Regions from separate parts of the Chlorobaculum tepidum TLS genome, predicted to be linked through region 2. Evidence: riboswitches for the same ligand, from Rfam matches in the RefSeq annotation. Region 2 holds a riboswitch; each other region holds the start of a gene.

The links. Region 2 has a riboswitch for cobalamin ahead of AYT24_RS02050 (TonB-dependent receptor plug domain-containing protein). Riboswitches for the same ligand answer to the same signal wherever they lie in the genome.
Region 1: another riboswitch for cobalamin. It lies ahead of AYT24_RS04295 (TonB-dependent receptor plug domain-containing protein); the one in region 2 lies ahead of AYT24_RS02050 (TonB-dependent receptor plug domain-containing protein).
Region 3: another riboswitch for cobalamin. It lies ahead of AYT24_RS02720 (hypothetical protein); the one in region 2 lies ahead of AYT24_RS02050 (TonB-dependent receptor plug domain-containing protein).

The regions. Positions count from the first base shown of each region.
Region 1 is NC_002932.3:880,241-889,758, forward strand. Features, by position in the region: gene AYT24_RS04285 (SRPBCC family protein) at 92-571, shown strand; gene AYT24_RS04290 (Na/Pi cotransporter family protein) at 587-2,263, shown strand; cobalamin riboswitch at 2,316-2,550, shown strand; gene AYT24_RS04295 (TonB-dependent receptor plug domain-containing protein) at 2,765-4,714, shown strand; gene AYT24_RS04300 (hypothetical protein) at 4,757-5,224, shown strand; gene bluB (5,6-dimethylbenzimidazole synthase) at 5,221-5,859, shown strand; gene AYT24_RS04310 (cobyric acid synthase) at 5,877-7,379, shown strand; gene cobD (threonine-phosphate decarboxylase CobD) at 7,376-8,485, shown strand; gene cbiB (adenosylcobinamide-phosphate synthase CbiB) at 8,482-9,441, shown strand; gene AYT24_RS04325 (cob(I)yrinic acid a,c-diamide adenosyltransferase) at 9,448-9,518, shown strand, end outside.
Region 2 is NC_002932.3:437,125-446,642, forward strand. Features, by position in the region: gene AYT24_RS02035 (magnesium chelatase subunit D family protein) at 1-1,794, shown strand, start outside; gene AYT24_RS02040 (ATP-binding protein) at 1,791-2,834, shown strand; gene AYT24_RS02045 (cobaltochelatase subunit CobN) at 2,854-6,606, shown strand; cobalamin riboswitch at 6,625-6,847, shown strand; gene AYT24_RS02050 (TonB-dependent receptor plug domain-containing protein) at 7,077-9,209, shown strand; gene AYT24_RS02055 (transposase) at 9,342-9,518, opposite strand, start outside.
Region 3 is NC_002932.3:577,945-587,462, reverse strand. Features, by position in the region: gene AYT24_RS02725 (vitamin B12-dependent ribonucleotide reductase) at 1-2,794, opposite strand, end outside; gene AYT24_RS02720 (hypothetical protein) at 2,760-3,032, opposite strand; cobalamin riboswitch at 3,032-3,300, opposite strand; gene AYT24_RS02715 (SDR family NAD(P)-dependent oxidoreductase) at 3,461-4,468, opposite strand; gene AYT24_RS02710 (hypothetical protein) at 4,471-5,319, opposite strand; gene AYT24_RS02705 (hypothetical protein) at 5,962-6,576, opposite strand; gene AYT24_RS02700 (pentapeptide repeat-containing protein) at 6,633-7,712, opposite strand; gene AYT24_RS02695 (hypothetical protein) at 7,728-8,474, opposite strand; gene nadA (quinolinate synthase NadA) at 8,631-9,518, opposite strand, start outside.

The DNA.
Region 1 (9,518 bases), 440 kb from region 2:
ACTTGTTCATCAGGGATGGTCATGTGAGCATCCTTCATGCCACCCACGAAATTCTGCGAAGAACCAAAAAAACTGAGCTGTAACGAACTGAATGAATCTGCATACAAAAACCTGGGTACAGCGGTTGCCTGTGCCGATAGATGTGGCGTGGGACTTTTTCTCACAACCGGGTAATCTTGCCCGGATCACGCCGCCCGAAATGATGCTGAAGGCCGAGGGCGGCAATGCGGGAACGGCAATCTATGAAGGCATGAAGCTGAATTTCGTGCTCTATCCCTTTATGATGATTCCCGTGCGGTGGACGACCGAAATCATGAAGGTTTCCAAGCCCGATTTCTTCGAGGATCGGCAGCTGTCCGGGCCTTACGAGCAGTGGTATCATCGTCACCTCTTCCGCGATATCGAGGGCGGCACGGAGATGACCGACATTGTGGAGTATGCGCTGCCGTTCGACCTTTTTGGCGAAGTGGTCGAGGCGCTGATCGTCGGGCCTCGGCTTGACGAGGTGTTCGAGTACCGGCGGTGCAGGGTCGCTGAAATTCTGGGCGAGATGGCGTCTGAAACGCGCTGAAAACAGATACGGAAGATGATGGAATCGCAATCCGTACTATCGAATTTCCTGCTGTTCGCGGGCGGCCTCGCGGTGTTTCTGCTGGGAATGAAGTCTCTCAGCGCCGGACTGCGGAAGGCTTCGAGCGGACGGGTCGCGCATCTGCTCTCCACAATTACCGGCAACCCGGTGTCGGCGTTGCTGTCGGGCGTGGCGGCGACCGTGGCCGTGCAGTCGAGCAGCATGGTGATGCTGACGCTGATCGGGCTGGTGCAGTCGCAGATTCTCACCTTTTCGCAGTCGCTTGGCGTGGTACTTGGCGCGGAGATCGGCACCACCATGATGGCGCAGCTCATCGCCTTTTCGCCGGGTGAGTTCGGATTGCCTCTTTTCGCCCTCGGCTTTTTCCTGTCGCTCATTCGTCGGCAGCGTGTGCTCTCTCTTTTCGGCGAGGCGATCTCCGGTCTCGGTTTGCTCTTTTTTGGCCTCAAGCTCATGGGCATGGCGGTTGAACCGCTGCAATCGAGCCCGCAGTTTCTCTCCATTCTGACCACGCTCGATAATCCCCTGCTTTGCGTGCTTGCCGGTGCGGTCATGACGGCGATTATCCAGAGCAGCGGGGCGTTCATCGCCATTCTCATCACGATGGCGCAGCAGGGTGTGCTGACCCTCGAAGTGGCCGTGCCGCTGATGTTCGGGGCCAACATCGGCACCTGCATCACGGCGGCCATTGGCAGCGCCGGAAGCGTTCGCCCCGCCCGGCGGGTCTTTCTTGCGCAGCTCATGTTCAACGTCACCTACGTCATCGTCTTTCTCATCTTTCTGCCGCCCTGGCTCGACCTGATCCGCGCCATTTCGCCTTCCGATGCCGCCGGAGGGCTGGCGAGGCAGATCGCCAATGCCCACACCTTCTCCAACCTGTTCATGGCGTTGCTGTTTCTGCCGTTTCTGCCGCAGTTCGGGCGGATGCTTGTCAAGCTGCTGCCCGACGATCCCGATGAGATGGGGCGGATTCCTGCGGTGTGGCATCTGCGCACCTCGGCACTCGCCACTCCCGAGGTGGCGGTTGGGCTGGCCCGACTGGAGATTTCGCGCATGAACAAGATTCTCGGACGGATGGCAAGCGCGCTGCCCGTGCCATTCATTGGTGGCGGGAACGGGCGTGACCTCATCTACAAGCGGCTTGGGGTGAGCGAGGGGCTGATGATGCGCGAGGAGAAGCTCGATTTTCTGGAGCAGAAGGTTACTGCGTACCTGATCCGCGTCATGCAGGAGGCGGTCGGCGAGCCGCTGATCCGGGAGGCCGCGGCGCTGATGGCGCTGGCCAAGGAGATCGAGTCGGCAGGCGATGTGGTCGAAACCCTGCTGGCCGATTTTCCGTCGGGAAAGCTCAATGTCGGCTTGACCGCAGAGGGAAAGGCGGAGATCGAGCGGCTGCACGAACAGGTGTGCCGCGAGATCGCGGCCATGAACCTGGCCATCGAGGAGATGAGTCCCCGCAGGGCCTCGGCGGTGATCGAAGAGGGCAAGGCGTTCGACCGCATCTTTTTCGATCTTGGATTTTCGCACATGCGGCGCATCAAGAGCCGTTCCGAATCGGAGCGCACGCACGACCTGCATATGGAGCTGCTCCGGGCGCTCGACGTGCTGCATCATCAGGCCATGTCGATGGCACGCACCATCGTTGGCATGACTGCCGACCGCAATGCGTGAGTCGCTTGTAATTGCGATGGAAAATCGTAAATTCCGCCCACAAAGAAGATGTTCTTTCACATGATTAGCTGGTGCCGGTTTTAAAGCCGGAGAATAGGGAAGTACGTGAGATTCGTACACTGTACCCGCAACTGTACAACGGAAAACTGCCGCTGGCAGGTATGGCCACATGCCTCAAAGCCGCAGCCGGTGCACGTCACTGCCAGGCTCCTCCACGGAGCGGGCGGGAAGGCTGCATCGATTCAAGCCGTAAAGTCAGGAGACCTGCCAGTTACTCTTTGCTCGGAAACAAGACTACGGGTTAATAGTCAGGCAAAGCACTTCCGGTTTATCCAAAGACCAACAGCATCGTTTTCAGAATCCGTGCTCTCTGGCGGTATTTTCCGTTGAGCGCGGCTTTCGTCAGTCCGTTCGATCCATGCTGTGTTCTGGTGCCGGTTCAGTCCTTTTCCTCTATCCCTGTCTGTTGATGATTCAGTTAATTCAACACAGGACAACACCATGAACAGAAGAACGCTCGCCATCGTCATGGCGGCAATGCTCGCCAGCCCCACGCTCCACGCCGCCGAGACCGGTTCGGACTATCTCGGTAATGAAATCGTCGTCACGTCGAGCCGTGTGCCGCAGCCGAAAAAAGAGCTGACCTCGAACGTTACGATCATCACCAAAGAGGAGATTAACGAGTCGTCGGCCAACGATCTCAGTGAACTTCTCGCGGAGAAAAATCTTGGACAGATTCAAAAGTATCCTGGAACCTTGACCTCCGTTGGCATCCGCGGTTTCAGGACTGAATCCCACGGCAATGATCTCATGGGCAAGGTGCTTGTACTGCTCGACGGCCGCCGCGCCGGTACCGGAAACCTCGCCAAGATCATGACAGCCAACGTCGAGCGCATCGAAATCATTAGGGGGCCTGCCGCCGTGCAGTACGGTTCTGCGGCGATTGGCGGCGTGATCAACGTGATTACGGCCAAAGGTTCGGGCGCGCCGTCGGCGTCGATCGAGCAGAAAATCGGCAGCAACGATTTCTCCATGACCGAGGCGACCATTCAGGGAAAATCCGGACGCTTCGACTATTCAGGCAGCATCTCGAAATCCGATTCTGGGAGCTACAAGACGGCCAAAGGCGAGACCTACCAGAACACCGGCTACCACGACCAGAAGATGGCGAGCCTGAATGTTGGTTACGAGATTGCCGACGGCCAGCGGATCGGCATGATCGTTCACTCCTTCGATGTGGACAAGGCCGGCTCTCCGGGCTATTTCAGCTTGCCCGATCTCAATGCCTATACGGTTCAGAACAACCACTCCGTCGATTTCAGGTACGATGGTACGACCTCCAGCCGTACTCTTTCATGGATGGCTCGCTACTTCACCGGAAAGGACGAGTATCGCTATGTCGATCCGAACTGGGGTGAAAGCACCAACAATGTTGACCAGCAAGGGGCGCAGGCACAGGTTTCCTGGCAGCCGGGTGCCCTCAGGCTTACAGCCGGATTTGACTGGTTGAAATACGAGCTCGATTCCACTTCGGCGCCCACATGGGCCTCTTATGAAAATCCGGCCGGTTTTCTTCTCGGCAAATATGGCCTGTTCGACGAGCGCCTGATTCTTACCGCAGGCGTGCGTTACGATGATTATCATGTTGACATGAAGGAAGGCGAGGGCACGTCGAAGAGCAGGGACAACTTCGCGCATCAGGCCGGAGTGGCGTGGCAGGCAACCGATTTCCTCAAGCTCAGAGGTTCGTATGCCGAAGGCTTCAGGATGCCGTCGGCGCGTGAGCTTGCCGCCCATATCACTAGCTGGGGGACGACCTATATCGGCAATCCCGATCTCAAACCGGAATCGAGCGAGACGTATGAAGTCGGCATGGACCTTACCTGGAAAGGGCTCAATGGCTCGCTGACCTGGTTCAGCACCGACTACAAGGATATGATTCAGACCAAAGCGATTGCCCCAACGACCTACACCTATATCAATGTTGGCAGCTCGACGGTATCCGGAATCGAAGCTGAGCTTTCGAAGGTGTTTGCACTCGAGGGTTCTTCGTGGACGCTTGAACCATATGCCGGGTACACCTACCTCTTGCGGTATCGTGACAACCAGACCGGTGACGACCTGCTCTACACGCCGCAGTGGAACGCCAGCACCGGACTGAGAGTGCATGATGGGTGCGGGTTCAACGGCGCGTTCAACCTTGCCTACACAGGCAAGACTCTCGTTCAGAACTGGGAGACCGGCTTTGGCGAGGTGGTGCCGAAAGGCGGATTTACGGTGGTTGATCTTTCCGTATCGAAGAAGTTTCCGTTCGGAGGCAAGGGCGTGAAAGGGCCGGGAATCACGGTCAGGGCGGAGATTAACAACCTTTTTGACCGCGAGTACCAGTATGTCAAGGGCTATCCGATGCCTGGCCGCACCTTTGTTTTTGGTCTGAAGGCGGACATTTGATCCATGCTGTCATCAACAGAAACCGGTAAATCATTGCCGGTCATGAAACAGTTGATGTTTGTGCTGCTGCTCCTGCTTTTCGCGGGAGCGGCATCCGGGTCGGAGGGGCGCATCGTCAGCCAGTCGCCCTACATTACCGACACCTTGTGTGCGCTCGGTCTCGCCAATCGCATCGCCGGGGTGAGCCGCTATGGCGACCTCGACCTGCCGAAGACCGGCGGCGTGATCGATTCCGACCCGGCGGCCATCGCGGCGCTGCATCCCGGCTCTCTCTTTCTCTCCGACTGGACAAGCCGCGATGTTTGCAAGCGGGTGAGGCCTGCGGGCGCGAAGTGCGTCGTGCTCCAGAAGGAGGGCTACGAATGCCCCGTGCGGATTCCCGAGGGCGACTACCAGATCGTGCGCCTCGATGGCCTGCATTTTGTGTCGCCATCGCCAAAAATTCTCGAAGGACTCGCGGATCTGCAATGGCAGTTCGGCAGTCGGAATAAGAAAAATGAATCGAAATGACCATCACTACTTCCGAGCGCAACGCGCTCTACAAAGTCATTTACAGCCGCCGCGACGTGCGCGGCCAGTACCTGCCCGATCCGGTGCCGGAGGAGGTTCTCCGGCGGGTGCTCGATGCAGCGCACCACGCGCCGAGCGTCGGCTTCATGCAGCCGTGGGACTTCGTTGTTGTACATGATCTTGCCGTTCGCAAGCAGATCAAGGAGGGCTTTGAAGTCGCTCACGCCGAGGCTGCCGAAATGTTCGAGGGCGAGAAGCGCGAGCAGTATCGCACCTTCAAGCTCGAAGGCATTCTTGAAGCGCCGGTTGGCATCTGCGTCACCTGCGACCGCAGCCGCAGCGGCGAGGTGGTGATCGGGCGCACGGCCAATCCGGAGATGGATCTGTACAGCTCGGTTTGTGCGGTGCAGAACCTGTGGCTCGCCGCGCGCGCGGAAAATCTCGGCGTCGGCTGGGTGAGCATCATCCACCACGACCATGTGCGCCGGGTACTCGGCATTCCGGAGCACATCGTGCCGGTGGCGTGGCTCTGCATCGGTTACGTAAGCTTTTTCCACGAAGCGCCGGAGCTGGAGCAGGCCGGTTGGCTGCCGCGCCTTGCACTCGACGACCTGCTGCACCAGGAGCAATGGTAACTGATTTCGTAACGCCCATGACCAATATCGCCATACTCGGTACCGCCTCGGACGTCGGCAAGAGCATCGTGGCCACCGCGCTGTGCCGCATTTTCAGCAACGCGGGAGTCGATGTGGCGCCCTACAAGGCGCAGAACATGTCGAATAATTCAGGCGTCACGCCGGATGGTTTCGAGATGGGCCGGGCGCAGATCGTGCAGGCGCAGGCCGCTCGTGTCGCGCCCCACGCCGACATGAATCCGGTGCTGCTCAAGCCCAACACCGACACCGGCGCGCAGGTTGTGCTGCAAGGCAAAGTGTGCGCGGACAAGAGCGCTCGCGAATATTTCGGCGACACGCAGCGCTGGGCCGAGGCGGCCTTCGAGAGCCTCGACCGGCTTATGGTGCGGCACGAATTGCTGGTGATCGAGGGGGCGGGATCGTGCGCGGAGATGAATCTCTACCAGCGCGATTTCGTGAACTTCAAAACCGCCCGACGTGCCGGAGCAGCAGTGATTCTCGTAGCGGACATCGACCGTGGTGGCGTCTTCGCCCAGGTGGTGGGCACGCTTGCTGTGATTCCGCCGGAGGATCGTGCGCTGGTGAAAGGCGTCATTATCAACCGCTTCCGGGGTGACAAATCACTCTTCGAGGGTGGCGTAAAAATGCTCGAATCGATGACCGGCGTGCCGGTGCTTGGCGTCATCCCTTATTTTCGCGGCTTCACCATTGATGCTGAGGACGCTGTCCCATTGTCGTCCGTGGTCGATCCGAAGCAGGAGCCGTCCGGAGACAAGATCGGCGTCGCGGCGATCTACTTTCCGCATATCTCCAACTTCACCGACCTTGCGCCGCTGGAGCGCGATCCCTCGGTCGAGCTGCACTACCTCCACCGCCCGAAGTCGCTTGATGGTTACAAAGCGCTGATTCTGCCAGGCTCGAAGAACGTGCGCGGTGACCTCGCATGGCTCGAAACAATGGGCTGGCGCGACGAGATCGAAAAGTTTCGCAAGCGGGGAGGCATCATTGTCGGTCTCTGTGGTGGCTACCAGATGCTCGGCGCGTCTATCGCCGATCCGTACGGCGTTGAGGGCGCTCCGGGCGCGAGCGCGGGTCTCGCGATGTTGCCGGTCGAGACGGTGCTGGAACGCGAAAAAGCGCTCTGTAACAGCGTCGGTAAAATTGCCGGAACACCATTTTTTGTAAGCGGTTACGAAATTCATATGGGCCGGACGGCACTTGAACCGGGTGCGTCGCCACTCCTCGAAGTGACGGAGCGCAACGGCGTCGCAACCGACGATTTCGACGGCGCGAAGAGCGCCGACGGTCAGGTGACGGGTACCTATTTCCACGGCTTTTTCGACCGTCCGGAAGTCCGTACCTGGTTCCTGCGCCTGCTGGACGGGGGTTACGAATCGCCAAGGGGAGCATCCGTTGCTGATCCATTCGAGCTGCTTGCCAAGCATTTCTCGGAAAATCTCGATCTTGAGAAGTTGTTTGCTATTGCCGGTCTTTCGGTCAAAGGGGAGAAAGAGTCATGAATCACGATCATCTGCTGGCACATCGCCACGGCGACCGTTCGGGCGACAGGCTTGCGAGTGCCATTTCGCTCGACTTCAGCGTCAATCTCGCACCGATCGAACCTCCGTTGCAGGAGCTGTTCTCAACCTCCATTCCGCTTGCGCCCTATCCCTCGATGGATGGACACGGAGTGCGTGAGTTCTACGCGGCTCGATTCGGCCTCGATCCGGTGTGTGTGCTCTCGACGAATGGCGCAATCGAGGGCTTGTACCTGATTCCGAGAGCGCTTGGGATCAAGCGTGTGCTCGTTCCCCAACCCTCGTTTTTTGATTACGGACGCGCCTGCCGCCTTGCGGGAGCGGAGGTCGTCCCGCTTGCACTGAGCGAGTCTGGCAGCTTCGCCTTTCCCGGCATCGACAAGCTTGCCGATGCGCTTGCCGGATGCGACGCGCTCCTGGCCGGAAGCCCGAACAACCCGACCGGCACGCTGATTCCCAAGGAGTTGCTGCTGGCGCTGGCCTGCCGCTTTCCGGAGAAGCGGTTCATCGTCGATGAGGCGTTCATCCAGTTCACGGAGGCCTTCCCGTCAAACTCCCTGATGACCGAAATCAAGGCGTTCCGGAACATCGCTGTGGTGCATTCGCTGACCAAGTTCTACGCCATCGCCGGGTTGCGTCTTGGTGCGGTGATCGCGCATCCCTCGATGATCCGCCAGCTTTACGGTTACAAGGAGCCGTGGACGGTCAACGCCGTCGCGGAGCATGTCGCCGGGCAACTGCTGCACTGCGGCGAGTACGAGCGGGAGGTTCACGCCATCGTCCGCGAAGGACGCAAACAGATTGCCGACGGCCTTGCCGGGAACTCCGTGATCACGCTGCACGGCGGCGCGGCGAACTTCTTTTTCGCCTCCGTCGCGGACGAATTCAGCCTTGACGCGCTGTTCGATGTTCTCGCCGAACGCGGCATTCTCGTCCGGGACTGCCGGAATTTCGAGGGCGTTCCGCCGAAGTATTTCCGCTTCTGCATTCGCACCTCCGACGAAAACCGGCGTCTCATCGAGGCGCTGAACGATTTCGCCGAGTTGTCGAGGATCGCGAAAGCTGCCGTCGAGGAGGCGGTGTCGTGACCTGGTTGCTGATGCCAGCGGCGTTCCTGCTCGATCTGCTGCTTGGCGATCCGCAGTGGTTTCCGCATCCGGTGCGGCTGGTCGGCAAGCTTGCGTCCGGCGCGGAGCGGTTGTTCCGGGGGATGCGGTTCCTGCCGCTCCGGCTGGCGGGCATTTTGACGGCGCTGGTGGTCATCGGTACGACTGTCGTGACGGTGCTGGCGCTCGTGGTGGCGGCGTTTCTGCTTCATCCGCTTGCTGGCGTCGTCGTATCGGTGCTTTTGCTCTATTTCGCGATTGCACCGCGCGATCTTTACAACCACGGATCGGCTGTGCGGGATGCGCTTCGCGCGGGCGATCTCGAACTCGCCCGCCAGAAGGTGGCGATGATGGTTGGTCGCGATACCTCGATGCTCGACGAAGAGGGTGTGGCGAGGGCTGCTGTGGAGAGTGTGGCCGAGAATACATCGGATGGCGTGACCGCGCCGCTCTTTTACGGCTTGCTTTTCGGCCCTGCCGGGGCGTGGCTCTACAAGGCCTCGAACACGCTCGACTCGATGTTCGGTTACCGCAACGAGCGTTACAGGGAGTTCGGCTGGGCGTCGGCGCGGTTCGATGATTTCATGAATTACCTGCCGTCGCGCCTGACGGTTTTGGCGGTTGCGGGCGCGGCTTTTATTTTACGGCTCGATCCGGCGGGTGTTTTCCGTTCGGTGAAGCTGGGGGCGACGTTGCACGAAAGTCCCAATGCGGGCTATCCCGAAGCGGCATTTGCCGGAGCACTCGGTGTCACGCTTGGCGGCGAGCGGAGCTACGGCGGAGTCACCAAAACCGTACCGACGCTCGGGCTTCGCGAAGGCGCGCTGGATGCCACGACGATCACAGGCGCCATGCGCCTGATGTACGTTGCCTCGGTTCTGTTCATGGCCTGTGGCGCGCTGCTGCTTTTTATTCTTTCCAAGTCTCTACAATCGTAATCAGTTATGTCACAAAAACGGGTTCTTCTTTTCACAGGTAACGGCAAGGGCAAAAGCACGGCCGCGTTCGGAATGCT
Region 2 (9,518 bases):
CTGCTTGCCGCAGCGAGGAACGGCAGCGGTGGTGAAGGCGAGGTGGTCGTGACGCTGCCGCTCAACGCCACCGAGGAGATGGTGGCCGGAGGCATCGATTTCCAGCAGACCATGAAGGAGGGGCGGCGCGTATTCCAGCCGGGCCTGCTCGCCAAAGCCCACAAGGGGATTCTGTATGTCGATGAAGTGAACCTGCTTGATGACCATCTGGTCGATATCGTCCTCGATGCGGCTTCCTCCGGCGAGAACCGCGTCGAGCGCGAAGGGATCACCCTCAGCCATCCCTCCCTTTTCGTGCTGGCCGGTACGATGAATCCCGAGGAGGGCGAGCTGCGCCCGCAGTTGCTCGACCGTTTCGGACTCTGCGTGGAGGTGCGCGGCGAGGCCGATCCAGCGCTTCGCGTCGATCTGATGTTGCGCAGGGAGGCGTTCGACCGTGAGCCTGAAGAGTTTTCGGAGAGGTATCGTGCCGAGGAGGAGCGGCTTGGGCGAACTATTGCCGATGCGCAGTCGCTTCTGCCGTCAGTCAGGATTCCGTCGCATTTGCGCGGCTTCATTTCGGAGCTGTGCCGGAACAGCAATGTCGCCGGGCACCGGGCAGACCTGGTGATCGAGCAGGCGGCGCGGGCCAACGCCGCTCTGCGCGGGTCGCGCGAGGTGTCGGTGGAGGATGTCACGAAGGTCGCGGGCTTTGCGCTCGTGCATCGCCGCCGCGATCCGGTTCCGCCGCCCGAACAGAAGCCGCAGGAGCCGGAGCGCCAGGAGGAGCAGTCGCGTGACGAGCAGTCCCGGCAGGAGAAGCCGGAAGAGCGTGGCGATGAGCCGCAGCAGCCACAGGAGGGCGACGACAGGCGGGACGGCAACGACGATTCCGGCAATGAAGAGAGGTCGCAGCCAGAAAACAGGGATGCCGCCGAACAGCAGGAGCGGCCCGATAACGAAGGTCAGGACGAGCTGTTCAGCATCGGCCAGTCCTTTCGTGTTCGCAGCATCGCCACTCCGAAAGATCGCAAGATGCGGCGCGGCTCCGGAAAGCGTTCGCGGTCGCGGGTTTCGCAGAAGCAGGGGCGCTATACCAAGAGCACCATGCCGCGCGGCAACAACGACATAGCGCTCGACGCCACGCTCAGGGCCGCCGCGCCGTTCCAGCGCCATCGTGAAAACCCCAACGGCATGGCGGTGGTGTTGCAGAACGAGGATATCCGCGAAAAGATCAGGGAGAAGCGCCTCGGCAACCTGCTGATTTTCGTGGTCGATGCGAGCGGTTCGATGGGCGCGCGGGGCCGCATGGCCGCCTCGAAAGGGGCGGTCATGTCGCTCTTGCTCGACGCTTACCAGAAGCGCGACAAGCTGGCGATGGTCTCGTTCCGCAAGAATGAGGCGTTCGTCAATCTGCCGGTCACCTCCTCCATCGAGCTTGCCGCCCGGATGCTCAAGGAGATGCCGGTGGGCGGGCGCACCCCCTTTTCCGCCGGTCTGCTCAAGGGGTACGAAATCGCTCAAAACTATCTCCGCAAAGAGCCGGGCGGACGACCGCTTATCATCCTTGTCACCGACGGCAAAGCGAATCGGGCCATCGGGCAGGGCAAGCCGCTCGACGAAGTGTTCACCATCTCCGAAAAGATTTCCCGCGAGGAGCGAATCCGCTTTCTCGTCGTCGATACCGAAGAGCCTGGTCTGGTCACTTTTGGTCTCGCCAAAAAAATCGCCGGTCTGCTCGATGCCTGGTACTACCGCATCGACGACTTGCGTGCAGACACCCTTGTTTCCATCGTAAAAACCATGATGCCATGAAAAAGAACTACACCTATCCCTTTACGGCCATTGTCGGTCAGGAAGAGATGAAGCTCGCGCTGATTCTCAACATCATCAATCCGGCCATCTCCGGCGTGCTCATCCGCGGCGAGAAGGGGACGGCCAAATCGACCGCCGTCCGGGCGCTGGCCGATATTCTGCCGGAGATCGAGGTGATTGCCGGAATTCCCTTCAATCTCGCGCCCGACGAGGATGACGAAACGATCCGCGAGTGCTTTACGGTGACGGGTCACGCTATGCCCGATCCGGACAACCTCGAGGTTACCATGCACAAGGTGCAGGTGGTCGAGCTGCCGGTGGGCGCGACCGAGGATCGTGTGGTCGGCACACTCGATCTCGAACATGCGCTCAAGACGGGCGAAAAGCGCATCGAGCCGGGCCTTCTCGCCGCCGCGCACCGGGGCATTCTGTATGTCGATGAGGTGAACCTGCTTGATGACCACGTGGTTGATGTGCTGCTCGACTCGGCGGCGATGGGGGTGAACACTATCGAGCGCGAAGGGGTCTCCTTTTCCCACCCGGCCCGTTTCACGCTGGTTGGCACCATGAACCCGGAAGAGGGTGAGCTGCGTCCGCAGTTGCTCGACCGCTTCGGACTCTGCGTTCACGTCGGCGGCATCGCTGATCCGCAGGATCGCGTGACGGTCATGGAGCGCCGTTTCGCTTTCGAACAGGATCAGGAGCGCTTCTGCAGCGAGTGGCAGGGTGAATCGTCGAAGCTTGCTGAACGCATCGTCGCGGCACGCGAGCTTTATCCCTCCGTCACGATCAGCCGCGAGCACCTGCTTGGCATTGCCAAAAGCTGCCTCAAAGTGGGCGTTGACGGCCATCGCGGCGACATCATCATCATGAAGACCGCCAAGACCATCGCCGCCTGGGAGGGCCGTCATTGCGTCGGCAGCGACGACATCGACCGCGCCGTCGCCCTCGCGCTGCCCCACCGCATCCGCCGCCAGCCGTTGCAGGACATGGTGATGGATGTCGGCTCGTTGCTGGGGTCAAAGTGCACGACCAACTAATCGTCAAATCCGTACCAACGTGATCACTATCGCTTATTATAACAACATCCACAGTTCGGCCATCTGGCATCAGCTGGCGGCTGTGGTTCGTGACGAGGGCATCGAGCTGCTCTCTTTCGGCTTCGGCGGAGAGCAGGCTTTTGTCGAGCGCCTCGATAACGGCTCCATCGACCTGCTGCTGGTCAACGTGCCGCCGGAAGCGCCCGGTTTGCCGGGGCTGCTTCCGAAGATGATGCAGGTCCCCGGAAGGGTCGCTCTGCATCCGGGATTGCCGGAGAGCTTCTCCACGGTTGACGACGCGGAGCTCCGGACACTCCGCGACTATTTTGGCGTGCTCTCACAAGAGAACTACCTGAACGGCCTGCGCCGCCTTGCCGGTCTCGACCACGAGCCTTGCCGCGTGGTCAGCACGACCGGTATCTATCATCCCGGAAGCGACCGCTTCTTCGAGAGCGCCGAAGAGTACGCTTCATGGTTACGGGGAACGGAGCGGTGGAGTGAAAATGCTCCGGTTGCCGGGATTATCATGCACTACAACCTTCTGGCCGAGACCAACCACGCTGATGTTGATGCACTCGTCGAGGCGCTTTCTGAAGCGGGTATCGTGCCGTTTTGCGTCTTTTTCGACAGCGAGGCGGCCATGTTGCAGGAGAATCGCTACCCCTGGCATCGCCTTTTCACCTCCGGTGAGTTGCGCCCCGATGTGGTGCTGAACTTCCTGCTTGGGCGGCTGCTCGCGACGCCCGAAGAGCGCCATGTTCTGCAGTCCCTCGACGTTCCGGTCATCCAGCTTCTCCGCAACTTCATGCTCTCGCCTGAAGAGTGGCTCGCCGATCCGGTCGGCATCAGCGCCATGTCCCTGACCCACTCACTGGTGCAGCCGGAGATGTTTGGCGCCATCGATCCGGTCATGGTGTCAGGAATGATTCGCAAGCCCGGCGACCCGTTTACGCTTCGAACCGCCGTTCCAATCGATGACCGGATTGCAATGATCGCCAGGCGCGTCAGGCGGTGGGCGCGCCTTCGCCATGCGTCTAACGCTGAAAAAAGGATCGCCATTATGCTCCACAACAATCCCTGCAAGGGGGTCGAGAGCACCATTGGCATGGCCGCCGGTCTCGATACCTTCGAGAGCCTGCTCTCGCTGCTCCGGCGGATGCAGCAAGAGGGGTACGACACGGGCGAGCTGCCGGAGTCGGGCAAGGCGCTGCTCGACCTTATACAAGACCGCAAAGCGCTGCTCGAATTCCGCTGGACGACCGCCGACGAGATCATGCGCAAGGGCGGCGTCTTGCACGCAATGCACGAAGAGGAGTACCGCGAGTGGTTCGACGGGCTCGACGCCGGCGTGCGCGAGCGTGTGGATGCCGACTGGGGCGTCTTTCCGGGCGAGGGGATGGCGCTCGAAGTCAATGGCAAACCGGCGCTGCTCATCACCGGCTTGCGTTTCGGCAAGGTGCTCGTGATGCCGCAACCGAAGCGCGGCTGCTACGGCGCTCGCTGCGACGGCGAGGTGTGCCGCATTCTGCACGACCCCAACATCACGCCGCCGCACCACTGGCTGGCCACTTACAGTTGGGTGCAGAAGGAGTGCGATGCCGTCATCCATTTTGGCACGAGCGGCGCGCTGGAATATCTGCCCGGCAAGCGGGCCGTGCTCTCCGGCAACTGCTTCAGCGACATCTCGCTCGGCGATCTGCCGAACATCTATCCCTACATCATGGATGTGCCCGGCGAGGGGATGACCGCCAAGCGCCGGGGCCGGGCCGTCATCATCGACCACCTCACGCCGGTCTATCGCCCTGCGGCCCTGACGCCGGAATTGCAGCGATTCGACGAGCTGCTGAATGAATTCCGCCGCACGGTGGATGGCAATGAAAAGGCGCGCATGGAGGCGTTGCAGGAGGAGCTGCTCGAGCTGGCTGTCAACTTGCGATTCCTGCCGGAAAATGCTACCACGGCTCACTTGCTCGACGAGGTCGAGCGCCTCTCGCGCAGGATCGGTCTGGTGAAGCAGTCGATGGTGCCCGACGGGATGCACCGGTTCGGCGAGCCTCCGCCGGTTGAGGGTGTCGCCTCCATGCTGACGGCTGCTCTGCCGCGACTCGGCGACGAGTATCCCTCCCTGGCCGAGGTTGCCGGGCTGCATCCAGGGCTCGGCGGCGACGACTTCATGAAAGCCTCCGAACTGTTCGCGGCACTGCTCGATCCTTCTCAGGGCGAACAGGCCATCCGCGACGCTGCCGAGGCCTTGCCGGATGCGCTCAAGGCGTGGTGTCTGAAAACCGCCGAGGGGATCGGGCGGGCAGGCGACGAACTGACCAACGTCATCCGGGCGCTCTCCGGGCGCTACATCGAAGCCGGTCTCGGCGACGCCCCCTCTTCTGGCAAGGCCGACGTGCTGCCCACCGGCAGGAACTTCTACGCTGCCGACATCATGACCATGCCAACCGAAACCGCATGGACAATCGGTTCGGGCATGGCCGACATGGTGCTGCAAAAATTCCATCGAGAGGAGGGGCGCTTTCCCGAAAGCATCGGCATGAGCCTCTGGAGCTCGGATGCCTTCAAATCGGACGGCGAACTGCTTTCGCAAATCTTTGCCCTCATGGGGGTCAGGCCGGTGCGGCAATCGAATGGCAGGGTGAACGGTATCGAGGTGATCCCGCTCGACGAGCTGACGGTGAGTATCGACGGCGTCTCGATGCCGAGGCCGAGGATCGACGTGACCATCGAAACCAGCAGCATCGTCCGCGACATGGTGCCGCACTTCCTTGCGCTGATCGACAAGGCGGTCGCCGCCGTCAGCGCCCTTGAAGAGGAGTCGCCGGAAATGAACTTCGTGCGCAAGCACACGCTCGAACAGCTTGCCGCTTTGCAGGAGTCCCACGCCGAACAGATGGACGCTTCGCTCATGCAGCGCCTGTCACTCTACCGCGTCTTTTCATCGCCACCCGGCGCCTATGCCAACGGCGTGGCGCTCGCGCTCGACGCCTCGGCCTGGAACGACCGGCGCGATCTGGCCGAAACCTATATCAACCACTCAGGCTACGCTTATGGCGGCGAGCAGCTCGACCACGGCGTAAAGGCGTACGGCGTGTTCAGCAGGCAATTGGCCAAAGTCGAAGTCTCCTTCATCAAGCAGACCTCCGAAGAGTACGACGCGCTCGACTGCGGCTGCTACGCGGCCAGCGCCGGGGGAATGGCTGCCGCCGCGCAAGTGCTCTCCGGCAAACCGGCGAAGACCTGGTGGGCCGACGCCACCCGCCCCGGCAATCCCGACATTCGCGACTTTCGGGAAGAGGCCGAACGCGCTGTCCGGGCCAAGCTCTGCAACGAGTCGTGGATCGCTTCGATGAAAGAGCACGGTTTTCAGGGTGCGCAGGGGTTCGCATCGCGGATCAACAACCTCTTCAAATGGAGTGCCACGACGGGCGAAGTCGAGACCTGGGTGTTCGAGCGTGTCGTCGAGACCTTCGTGCAGAACGACGAGAACCGCGAGTGGATTCGCCAGCAGAACCCTTATGCGCTCGAAGAGATCACCCGCCGCCTGCTCGAAGCCGAAGCACGCGGCCTCTGGGAAGCTCGGCCCGATCTGCTCGAAGCGGTGCGGCAGGCGGCGCTCTCCATCGAGGGCGACCTCGAAGAGCGCATCGGCGATGTTGACGAATCGTTCCAGGGAGGCCGCATCGACATTTTCACCGGTAAAGACGTAGAACGCTGGAAACAGGAGTGGCGTCTTGGCGTCGATTCTTCGGAAAAGAAGCAGTAAGAAAAAGTAGCAACTGACAATAAATAATTCAGTTACGGTTTCCGGTGCCCGGTGGGGCGCCGGAATGAAAAGGGAACCCGGTGAAAATCCGGGACAGTGCCCGCTGCTGTGATCCTCCCGTCGGCCACAATCGGGTCGGCGGACGATCGCTTCCGATGAGGCCACTGGTTCGCGCCCGCGAACCGGGAAGGCCGGAAGCGAGGGGAGAGTCAGAAGACCTGCCGTAATGCAGTAAATGCTCCGGGAAGAGAGCGAATACGAACATGACAACAAACAGCGCGATTGCCGCGTGTGGCCGGGCGGAGGCGACAAGATTCCGTCCGGCAGAAGCGAACGTTCCCTTTTCCTTACGGAAAAGGATCGTCAGGAGACGCGGAAAACGATCAGCAGGTTGCCACATCCGTGATGGGCCGTGTGTGGATGACTTGCACAACACACAAAGAAACATTCCAACAACAATCCGTTTAATCATGAAAAGCAATTTTGTAAAGCCTTCGAAGTCATTCATCCGCATGGCAGGCCTGCTTGCCGTGCTCTCGACAGTCTGTCGTCCGGACGCTGCCGCAAAAGAAGTTGCCAAAACCGATTCGGCTGACTACGTAGCCGATGAAATCGTCGTCAGCTCAACCAGAACAGACGAAAAACTCAAGAACATCCCGCGCAAGGTCGAGGTGATTACCAGCAAGGATATTGAGGCGCTCGATCCCGATAATGCCACCGAGTTGCTGCAAAAAACTGCCGGTGTTGATGTGATCGAGTATCCGGGCGTGCTTTCTGGCGTATCGATGAGGGGCTTCGTGCCAAATTACGGTTCATATCTCAATCCCCAGTACGTTACCTATCTCCTTGATGGCCGCCCTCTTGGTACGTACAATCTTGCCTCGGTAGATATGAACATGATCGAGCGGGTCGAGGTGATTAAAGGCCCATCATCGGCATTGTATGGATCGAAAGGAATGGGAGGCACCATCAACTTTATTACAAAGAAATCCCGTGGCCCGATCAAGGGGACGGCCTCGCTCGGCTACGGAAGTTTCGAAACCTTCGAGGGCAATGCCGCCGTCGGCGGTTCGATCAGTGACCGGTTCGATTTCGATATCGGTTTCCGCTACTTCAATCAGGGCGAAGACTACAAGGTTGGAAAAAATACGCTCATATCGAATCCCGATCCGCAGATTCTCGAAAGGGACATTGATACGATGCACAACAGTACCTACTCGACCAATTCGGGCATGATGCGTGTCGGTTATCGGTTGAACGACAATTTCAGAGTCGATTTGCGCGGTGCGTTTTTCAATGCCCCATCCGTACATACCCCCGGCTCTATCTGGGGCTACTATGGTGAGGGTATGAAAGATGTGTATCGAAAAACAGCAGATCTTTCGCTTACCGGTACGGCAGGACGTCACAGCATCAAATTCATGCCGTACTGGTCAAAAGACGAATCGAACAATCTCAAGCAAACCGAAGCTACACAGAATAAACCGAGTAAAATCTACCCGTATTACCTGGGAGATTTTGAGGAGTATGGCTTTCAGTTGCAGGATGTTATTGCTTTGGGCAACCACCGTATAACCGGCGGTTTGGATTATGATAACCAGACGTACAAAACCAGGCGGTACAGTGCACCGGATGTTGCCCAAAGACCGTATAGCGCTGACAGCAGAACTAGTGATTTTGGCCTGTTTACCCAAGCCGCGCTCTCTTTTCTTGATAATCGCCTGATTGTCACTCCCGGAGTCCGATTCGACGCAACGACATTCGGTTTGCTTGATACACCGCTTGTTCCCAATGTGAACACCGAAAAAGAGCATGACGGGTTTTTCAGTCCATCGCTGGCATTCCAGTACTCTTTTGTTCCCGAATTGAAAGTGCATTCGAGTATCGGACGAGCATTTGTCGCGCCTTCGGGGTTGCAGAAAGCTGGTGAATATGTTGACTCTTTTGGAAGAACGGTCAGGGGTAATCCCGATCTGGAGCCGGAAACAAGCCGAACGTGGGATGTCGGTCTGACCTGGAGTGACACGAAAAAAGGAGTGCGGGCCGATGTGACCTACTATGATACTGATTTTAAAGATTTTATTACGCAAGTACAGAGAACGGATGGCAGCACGACTTACATGACTTATGTCAATGCGGGAAGCGCGAAGATCAGGGGACTTGAGTTCGAGCTGTCCTACGACTTTGGAGCTTTGGCTGATTACCGCTACTCATTACGCTGCTTCGTAAACTATACGCATCAATTTGAGAATGATGTCACAATGGGTGGTGTTACGAGTCCAATGAAGTATGTGCGGGACGGTCTTGGTTCATTCGGCATCGAATATGACGATTTCCGGCTACTCAGTGCGCGACTCAGTGGTCGCTATCTGGGTACCAGTTATGAAGACAACTATTATCGATCGTATGGACGGTTACCGAATGTGTTAGTGATTAAAAACGAACCTGCATTAGTGTTTGATGCGACGGTTGGCATAAAGATCAACGCTCAGAACCGCGTCGATCTGATGGTCAAGAATCTTCTCGATGAAAACTATGCCGAAAAAACCGGCTACAACATGCCGGGCCGCTGGTACGGCATGAAATACATCGTCACCTTCTGAGCCGGGCGCAGCAGATGATGGCATTCAATCTCATCAAAAAGGCAGTACTGGTGACGGTACTGCCTCTTCTGCTTCTGACGGTCTGCGGTTTTGAGTAAGCCAGGTTGGTAACAGGGCGACAGCTCGCCATCTTTATGGGACGATCGGGGTGTGCTTGGGATAGCCGAGGTGTTCATCCAGTTCACCTTCGAGTGCCTTTTCGATTAAGCGCTTTTTGAACTGGTCGAACAGGCCACCGTTGTCAAAAAGGGCTTGGGGGCTGCCGCTTTCTCGCAGAAGCTGCCCGATCAGCTCGCCCTGAATGTCCGG
Region 3 (9,518 bases), 140 kb from region 2:
GCTCCTGCACCTCTTTCGGCCCCTTGGTCTCGTCAAGATCCTCCTCGGTACCGAGCATGATGACTTCATCCTGCGGCGAGGCATTGGAGATGTTGAGCGGCTGCGAGAGCTTGGAGCCGTCGCGATAGATGGTAATCGCCTTGACCATCGACTGCCATGCGGCCTCATAGACGTCACCAATTTCAGCGGTGGTAGCGCTGCTGGGCATGTTGACCGTTTTGGAGATCGCCCCCGAGATAAAAGGCTGCACGGCGGACATCATGCGCACGTGCGCCATGTGGTTGATGTAGCGCTTGCCTTTGCGGCCGCAGGTGCTGGCGCAGTCGAAAACCGGCAGGTGCTCCGGTTTGAGGTGCGGCGCGCCCTCGATCATCATGGTGCCGCAGACGTAGTCGTTAGCCGCCTCGATGTCCTCCTCCGTCGCGCCAAGCTCGCTCAGCATGTCGAACGAAGGTTCGTTGAGCTGCTCTTCGGTGAAGCCGAGGGAGTGGCAGAACTCCTCGCCGATGATCCACTTGTTGAAGGCGAAACGGATATCGAAAACGCTTTCAAGCTGCTTTTCGACCGCTTCGATCTTTTCGTCAGTAAAGCCGCGGCTTTTGAGCCACTGATGGTTGATGCCGGGGCATCCGCGCAGGGTGCCGTGGCCTTTGCAATACTTCTCGATCTCCTCGATCTGCTTGTCGGAGTAGCCGAGGCGGGCAAGCGCCTTGTGCACCGACTGGTTGACGATCTTGAAGTAGCCGCCGCCCGCGAGCTTCTTGAACTTGACGATGGCAAACTCCGGCTCGATGCCCGTGGTATCGCAATCCATAACGAGGCCGATGGTGCCGGTCGGAGCGATCACACTCACCTGCGCGTTGCGGAAACCGTACTTCTTGCCCTTCTTTAGCGCCTCGTCCCACACCTTTCCGGCGGCCTCGAACAGCTCCTTCGGGCAGTACTCGGAGTCTATGCCGCGAGGTTTGACGACCAGCCCTTCGTACTCCTCCTCCGAGCTGTTGCGCGCGGCGCGACTGTGGTTGCGAATGACGCGCAGCATGTCGTCGCTGTTCTCGCGGTAGCGGGCGAACGCGCCGAGTTCCTTGGCCATGTCGGCGGAGGTGACGTATGCCTGACCCGTCATGATCGCCGCGATGCCGCCCGCGATGGCGAGGGCGCGCGGCGAGTCGTAGGGAATGCCGAGCACCATCAGGACGCGCCCGAGGTTGGCGAAACCGAGGCCAAGCGTGCGGAACTCGTAGCTCAGGCGGGCGATGTCTTTAGACGGGAAGTGAGCCATCAGTACCGAAATTTCAAGCACCACTGTCCAGAGTGCCGAAGCATGCTGGAGTTCGGTGATTTTGATCTTGCCGGTCTCTTCGTCGAGGAAATGAGCGAGGTTCAGACTGGCGAGGTTGCAGGCCGTATCGTCGAGGAACATGTACTCCGAGCACGGGTTGCTGGCATTGATACGGCCACTCTTCGGACAGGTGTGCCACTCGTTGATGGTCGAGTCGAACTGAAGGCCGGGGTCGGCGCACTTCCAGGCGCTCATCACGATCTTCTCCCAAAGGTCACGGGCGCGCACGGCACGGGCCTCCTTGCCGGTGGTGCGCTCGCGAAGCACCCACATTTCGTCGTTCTGCACTGCCTTCATGAACTCGTTGGTCACGCGGACGCTATTGTTGGAGTTCTGACCGCCGACGGTCTGGTAGGCCTCGGACTCGTAATGCGTGTCGTACTCTTCGAAATCGAGGGTCGTGTAACCCTGCTCGACCAGCGCCAGCACGCGCAAAATGTAGCTCATCGGTACGCCGCGATGCAGGGCGTTCTTGATGAGGGTGTTGAGCATCTCGTTCTCCTGACGGTCGGTGCCGCCCTTGAGCGCCTCATCGACGATCGCTTTCAGGAAGCGCGAACAGATTTTGGAACCAGCCACCATCGAGGCCACCTTGTCCTCCTCCTTGGCCTTCCACTCGATGAACTTTTCAACATCCGGATGATCGATGTCGACGATGACCATCTTGGCTGCGCGGCGCGTGGTGCCGCCCGATTTGATGGCGCCAGCCGCCGAATCGAAGATTTTCAGAAAGCTCATCAAACCCGACGAACTACCACCGCCGCTGAGCTTTTCGCCCGAGCCGCGAAGGTTGGAGTAGTTGGTGCCGGAACCACTGCCGAACTTAAAGACGCGAGCCTCGCGCACGGCCAGGTCGAAAATGCCGCCCTCGTTGACCAGATCGTCCTTGACCGACTGGATGAAACAGGCGTGCGCCTGCGGGCGGCTGTAGGCGTCTTCCGACTCGCGGATTTCGCCCGTCTCCGGATCGACGTAGAAGTGTCCCTGCGCCGGGCCATTGATGCCGTAGGCAAACTGGAGACCGGTGTTGAACCACTGCGGCGAGTTCGGCGCGGCCATCTGCGCCAGCAGCATGTAGACTACCTCGTCATAAAATGCCTGTGCGTCCTCATCGCTGTCAAAGTAGTTGTACCGCTTTCCCCAATCCTGCCAGCAGCCCACCATGCGGTGCGCAACCTGCTTGATGGAGTTCTCGCTGCCAGTCACCGGAAGGCCGTCCGCGCCGATGACAAGATTGCCCTCGGCATCACGCTGTGGCACACCGGTCTTGCGGAAATATTTCTGCGCCAGAATGTCGGCGGCAACCTGCGACCATGATACCGGCACTTCGACATTATTCATTTCGAAGACCTTCGAACCGTCCGTATTGCGCAGCACGGAGGTTCTGAGCGTGTAGTCGAAACGGTCATAGACGTTTTCACCAGGGGAAGTGAACAGGCGGGCGATTTTCATGTGGAGTCTCCAGAATCGATAATTGGTTGTTGATAGATAAATCCTTTTTATTCCAAGACTTACCTGACGTCAGCACACAGAGGATGCCGTTGCGTATCGTGACGGTGAGATTGCTCAACGCAATATAAACCACCCCGCCATACTGAGGAAACAGCTTGGGCGAACTGACGAAAAAAGATCGAGGAATAACCAGGTTTCGATCGTTGAACGGGTCGCCAAGCTCTGTTCCCGGAGCCATTCGGCGCCAACCACTACGGCAGGTCTCCTGACTTCGATGGCTGCGAAATTACTTCGACGTTTTCCTCCGGGCAGCCTTCCCCCGCATTCCCCGTGGTTATCAGAGGTTGGCGGAGTGGATACACCCGATCCGCAACGGCCACAAAAGCAGAGCTGCTCCTGTCGTCGCGCGACATACCATCTTACAGTTGCGGGCACAGTGTGCGATTCACACGCACTTCCCTATTATCCGGCATCTTTCATCCGGCACCGTAATGCTGAAAGAACTCATCAATGGTAACGATTTTTTGGAAGGCAGACAACGCCGGAGGGTAATTTTCCGGCTGCCAGACGGGTGACTTAACGAGGGTAAACCCGCGCGATGCGGACACCAAAACGCTTTACGGGCGAAGCCCCGGAAACAACTTTTTTTCTGGCGGAGGCGAAACATTATTTCACCTTCCACCGCGCCGGATCGACCGTCACCAGCCACTCCAGCGTGCGACGGATTCCCTCCTCCTGCGGCACGTGGCTTTGCCAGCCAAGCATCGTGCGGGCTTTCGACACGTCGGCCAGCGCCCGCGAGGCGAGCACATCAACCGCCTGCCGGGTGAGGAGCGGACGCTTCTTACTTCCGGCGATCCGCCAGACAAACTCCATCACCCCGGCAACGGACCGAACCATGCCAAACGGCAGGTGAAGCGATGGCACCGGCGAGCCAATCGCCACGGCAACGCGCCGGCACACCTCCTCGAAAGTGATCGCCTCGCCGTCGCAGGCCATGAACGCCTCGCCCACCGCTTCCGGACGGGAGGCGGCCAGCATCGTCAGATCGACGAGGTTGTCGATATAAATCATGCTCATCGGCGCGTTGCGCGCCCAGAAAAAGAGTTGCCGCCGGAGGATGCTGTCGGCCAGCAGCGGAAACAGCGTCCGGTCACCGGGGCCATAGACCCACACCGGGTAGAGAATGCTTGCTGAAAGCCCCCGCTTTATGGCCGCCCACACCTCGTTTGTGCCGCCGATTTTCGTATCGGGATAGGACTGCTTCCGCGCCTTGTAGGGGGTCTGCTCGTCGATGCGGCCAAGCAAGTGGTGATCAAAACACTCGAACGAACTGACATGCACCAGCCGTCCGACACCATGCCGAAGCGACGCTTCGCACACGTTGCGCGTACCGCCAACGTTGATGTCGATGAACTCCTGCATCTTCCCCCAGTCGGAGGTCAGCGCAGCAGCATGCAGCACGAGGTCACTCTCACGCACGGCGGCATCGACCGCGGTGGCATCACGCACATCCCCCTCGATGACCTCCACACCGGAAGCCCGCAGCGAATCGATGCATGCATTCCCCTTCCGCACCAGCGCCTTCACGCGACAGCCATCCGCCAAGCACCGCCCCACCAGATGCGACCCGATAAACCCGGACGCGCCGGTAACAAGAACGGTTTTGGCCATAATTACAAACTGTCGATACGGTTTTCACTCTGCTGTCCCCCTTCCCACAGTGGGCAGTTCTCCACTGCCTTGCGAATACCGCTTTCGCACAGAGTCCACAACTCAGGGGTCACTTTTTTCTCAGCCATATGTTTGTAAGCGTACGGGCAAAAAGTTGAGCGAACCCCGGACAAAATGTCGTCGATAATCGATTGAACTGCAACCGATGTGGTGTCCGCCTCATAGTTCTCTCTGAATACCCGCTTGTGAATCCGCTCAAGATCAAGAAAAAGAGCAAGCAGAACCAGGCGTACACGGTCAAGGTACTGTTCGTAGTACAGTCCTCGCTCATAATCCTGGGTCACATAAAGCATCTGCTTTTTCCGGCGCACCCAGAGCACTATATACTGATTGAAAAAATACCCAATGCCTGTGAGTATAAGACCGAATCCCCAAAGCTCGAAAGTGGATGCTTTAAAAAAATATTGCGCCACCGTCACCCCTCCCGCGCCCGCAATGGTCATCGCAGGCAGTGACTTAAGAAAGTCCTGGGCTTTATTTCCAAAATCCAGACTTTCTTTTACCGATTCAAGATAAGCGCTACGCAGCTTCTCGTTTTCCTTAAAATTAAGGTCACGCCCCTTGGAAATAACATCGATGCTGCGCAGACTGGCTTTCATCGTGGCGACGGCGCTCGTCACATAACTGCGTTCGTCAGAGCTAATTTGCGGTGCCTGCTCTTCAATACCCTTCAGCACATCTTCGACGTAGGTAGCCATGGTTTGCGAAGGAGCATCATTGGAAAACTTGCCCGACATGGCCCAAACCATGCGCACAGCTGTTACCGTGGGAAGCAATGCGGTTTTTGACATATGATTCTCCTTGTAACTGGTTTTATTGATTTAACGCAAACCACGAAGCCTATTGCTACCATTTTGTCAATGTCGAGTATCGGAACCATTCGCCTGTTCGCTCACTGACAGGCTGACAAAACATGTTGATTCTACAATGTGAGCTCTCTCGCTCTTCCCCAATTCATCATTCATAACTCATCATTCCTCACTCTCCCCTCTTCTCCTCCCGCTTTCTCAGCAGCTCGACCAGCTCGGCGATAAGCATGACCTGGCTTTCAAAGGCTTCGGTGAGGCGTTCCATATCGATCGGTGCGGCTGGCGGTTGCGCTCGGTTTCAGCGTCGAAAAGGATCGGCTTCTAGCAGCCTTCGAAGAGGCTGAAGATGCACTTCATTGATGGCCGCAAGTGATGATAGTGGCAAGATGGGTTGGGGTAAACCTGTGAAATGTTATAAGTACAAACGACGCATAAAAAGATACGCTTTAACGAAGCAAAAAACGTGATTCCGGCATTAAAACTACCCGAAGCAACGCCGTTGCAGAGCTGGATGCTTCGCTTCGCTCAGCATGACAGAAAAGAATGGTGCTCCAGTAATTTTTATCGATTTCTCCGGGAACGCTTCTTTTCAAAAACCCAGCCGCACAAATCATCTTTCCATAATCAAGCACTGCAATCGCTGGAGACACGGTCGAGGATGGTCAAATACCAGCGCTCGCCGATTCTCGTCAAGTAAAACACCAGATCGTTTCCATTCACGTCAACCAGCACAACGCGAACGCTTTTCGCTTCGAGCGCTCGAAAGCGGTCGATCGTTTCCTGCGAAATCTCCTTCAGTCCGCTCCGCTTCAGGTTAATCGCCATGGTGCTCAACAAAACATCCCGGTGTTTTGGGTCGCAAAACAGGCCGGTTTTCGACCAGGCCTCGCGCCCGCAATCATACACCGGCAACGCCGCGTACCTGAGAGGCGCACCGCCCCTGATTTTTGGATAAGGGAAGTATTCGGGAACCGGCTTTCTGAAATCGATCCGCGAAACGGCTTTGAATACATTGAAAACGCCTTGGCGGTAGATGACGACCACGCCTTGTTTTGGATGGACAAAGCGGTTCAACCGGACAGCATCTCTCGAACCGAAGGCGTTAACCACACCGGCCACCACGCCGTCCGGAGGCTGCATGCGGGACATGGCATTTCCGCCATCCGCAAACAGCAGGATGATCGAAAAGATGAACAAAACACTCACGCGGCGTATCGGAACAACTGCAAATCTGCTCATGCTGCACAACAGTTTAGAGACGGTAAAGCCGTTCTTCATTTTCTCGCGCTCAACGCTCAACTCTTCCCCTCCCTCTTTTTCAGTACATCCACCAGCTCGGCGGTAAGGGCGGACTGGCGCTCGATGGCTTCGGTAAGGCGTTCCATGTCGGTGCGGCGGCTGCGTTCGGTTTCGGCGTCGAAAAGGATCGGCTTCTGGAAACCTTCGGAGAGACGGAAGAGGTGCAGGCAGATGCGGATCAGAATGACATAGACGACCGGCAGGAGGTATTCGCCAAAAATAATCGGCATCTGCTGGTAGTGCCGGATGACCGAATCCCAGTCGCCGATGGCGAGCGCACTCCACTGGACGAAAAAGTAGAGGTAGATCAGCGGATGAAAAATCATAAAAAAGCGCAGGACCCTTGACTGACGCTTGTTCGCCGGGTCGCTTTCGTATTTGGAGAGCAGCCACGGAAAGTGGCCGACCAGCATCGCCGCGCGGCGGTCGTTGAGGTAGCGCGCGCCTTGCAGCGCCGAGTCGATGAATGAAACCACCTGGCTCAGGAGCGCCGCCGAGAGAATGGTGGCCAGAAAAGCATAGCTGAAGTCATCAAACTTGAACGATCCGGCCAGATATGGCAGGGTGATGGTTTTGGGCTTGATGACGATGAAAAGCATCGCGATTCCGGCAAGAATCACCGAAAAGGTGTGCAGCTTGCGCGCTTGGCGCAAACTTTCGACGACCGCCTCGGCGTTGGCGCCCTGCATGGAGTTGCCGGGCGGATCGAGGCGCATCAGGGCCGCCGAGTCGGTCGATGGCGAGTAGAGGCCGTTGACGCCGATCTGGCATCCGGTCACGCCATCGTAGCGCGTGGAGAGATCGATGGTGCTGCGGCTCAGATTGACGCCGTCGAGCCGCGCGCCCGACAGGTCGGCTCCGCGAAGATCGGCCCCGCGCAAATCCGCGCCGGAGAGCGTCGCTTTCGCGAAAGTCGCGCCGACGAGGTCGGCCTCCGAAAGATCGATGCCTTTCAGGTCGGCGGCGCTGAAATCGGCCTGGCTGAGGTCGGGCCGGACTTCCGGCTGCGCTTTGCGCCAGTGGTTCCAGCTTGCGACTCCAGCTTTCAGCCTGTCGAGATGTTTCTTTTCAGCCATGCAACTTATTGAAAATCAGTTCGTTACGGTCACGGTTCTTTCGCCCGCCGTCTTCTGCGTTCTTTCGAGCCAGGCGAGAATGGCGTTGAAGAGCGAGGCGCTCCGCGTCACCTGCGTGTAAGCTTCATCGACGGTCATGTCGCGATTTTCCTTCCGCATCTTCATGCCGAGCTTGCGGGCCGATTCGGCGACGGCGGCGATCTCGCGCGCCAGGTCGGCCTCGCTGTCGATGACGGGAGGCCGCATCATGCGCTGGATGTAGCCGATGTTGTGGCGCACACTGTTCTCGATGATACCGTCGTTGATGCTGTGGCGCTCTTTGTTGAAGTCGTCGTAGCGGGTGTTGTGCAGTGGCATCGAGAGGTCGCCGCAATAGTGGGCGCAGTAGACCAGCGGATACTTCGCATATTTGCCGCTCTTTTTCATCGACTGATACTCCCTGACCGAACCGATGATCGCGCCGTACAGATGCCCTTCGTCGTCGTTGGGCCGGTTGTAGCGTTCAACCTGCGCCATGACCATTTCAGGAGTGACCCGCTTGTTGGCGTTGTTATTGTAGTAGTGATTCGGGCTTTCGACCGGACTGAACATCTCTTTCGACTTGGCCACATCGGGCGCGGCGGCGCTGTACCAGAGGTCGAACCCGGCGGCCTCGGCGATGGTGAGATGGGTTTTGTCGTGCCAGGCGTTGGCTTCGGGCTGGAACGGCTGGGCGCAGAAGAGCGCCGAGATGGCGACGATACGAAGGAGCGGCGAGCGCATGATGGTTCCTGCTGAAAGGGTTGGAAAGCGAAACAGCTCTTGCGCAAACAAGATACGCAGAAACGGGGATGAGCGGCAACAGCGGAGGGCTGAACGGTCAGAGATTTTGCCGGGCCGCGACTTCCGGTGAGCGGAGTGGCGCCCGGCGACGGCAGGTCAGGCGGACATTTCGAGCATTCTTTTGATCGACTTCAGCGCCCCTTCGCGCAGGCTCTCGTCAACGGTGATCTCGGGCGAGCGGTTCACCATGCAGAGATAGAGCTTGTCAAGCGTGTTCTGCTTCATCTGCTTGCAGACGCTGCGCGGATTGGCCGGGTCTTTGGGCGCAGGAATGAAAACCTTGCCCGGCGAGCGTTTCTCCATTTCGTAAAGAATGCCCGGCTCGGTTGCCACGATGAAGCTTTTGCGCGGACTCTTTTCGGTGTAATCGAGCAGGGCCGAGGTCGAGCCAACGAACGAAGCCTGACGCAGCACCTCCTCGCGGCACTCGGGATGAGCGATCAATTCCGCATCCGGATACATCGCCTTGGCTTGGATCATGTAAACCTCGGAGTAGGCGTCGTGCACATAGCAGAAGCCCTGCCAGAGCAGCATGTCGCGCCCGGTGCGCTTCATCACCCATGCGCCGAGGTTGCGGTCAGGACCGAAGATGATCTGCTGCTCCGGCGGAATCTGCCGCACGATATGCTCGGCGTTCGACGAGGTGCAGATGATGTCCGAAAGCTTCTTGATCGCCGCCGACGAGTTGACGTAGGTAATGGCAATGGCGTCGGGATGCGCCTGGCGGAAGGCGCGGAACTCCTCCTCCGGGCAACTGTCGGCCAGCGGGCAGCCCGCGCCCGGATCGGGCATGAGCACCATCTTGCCAGGATTGAGAATCTTGGCGGTCTCGGCCATGAAGTACACCCCGGCGAAAACGATCACGTCCGCCGACGTCTTCTCCGCCGCCCGCGCCAGGGCGAGGCTGTCGCCCACGATGTCCGCCGCCTGCTGGATTTCCGGCAGGGTGTAGTAGTGGGCAAGGATAATCGCGTTCATCTCCTT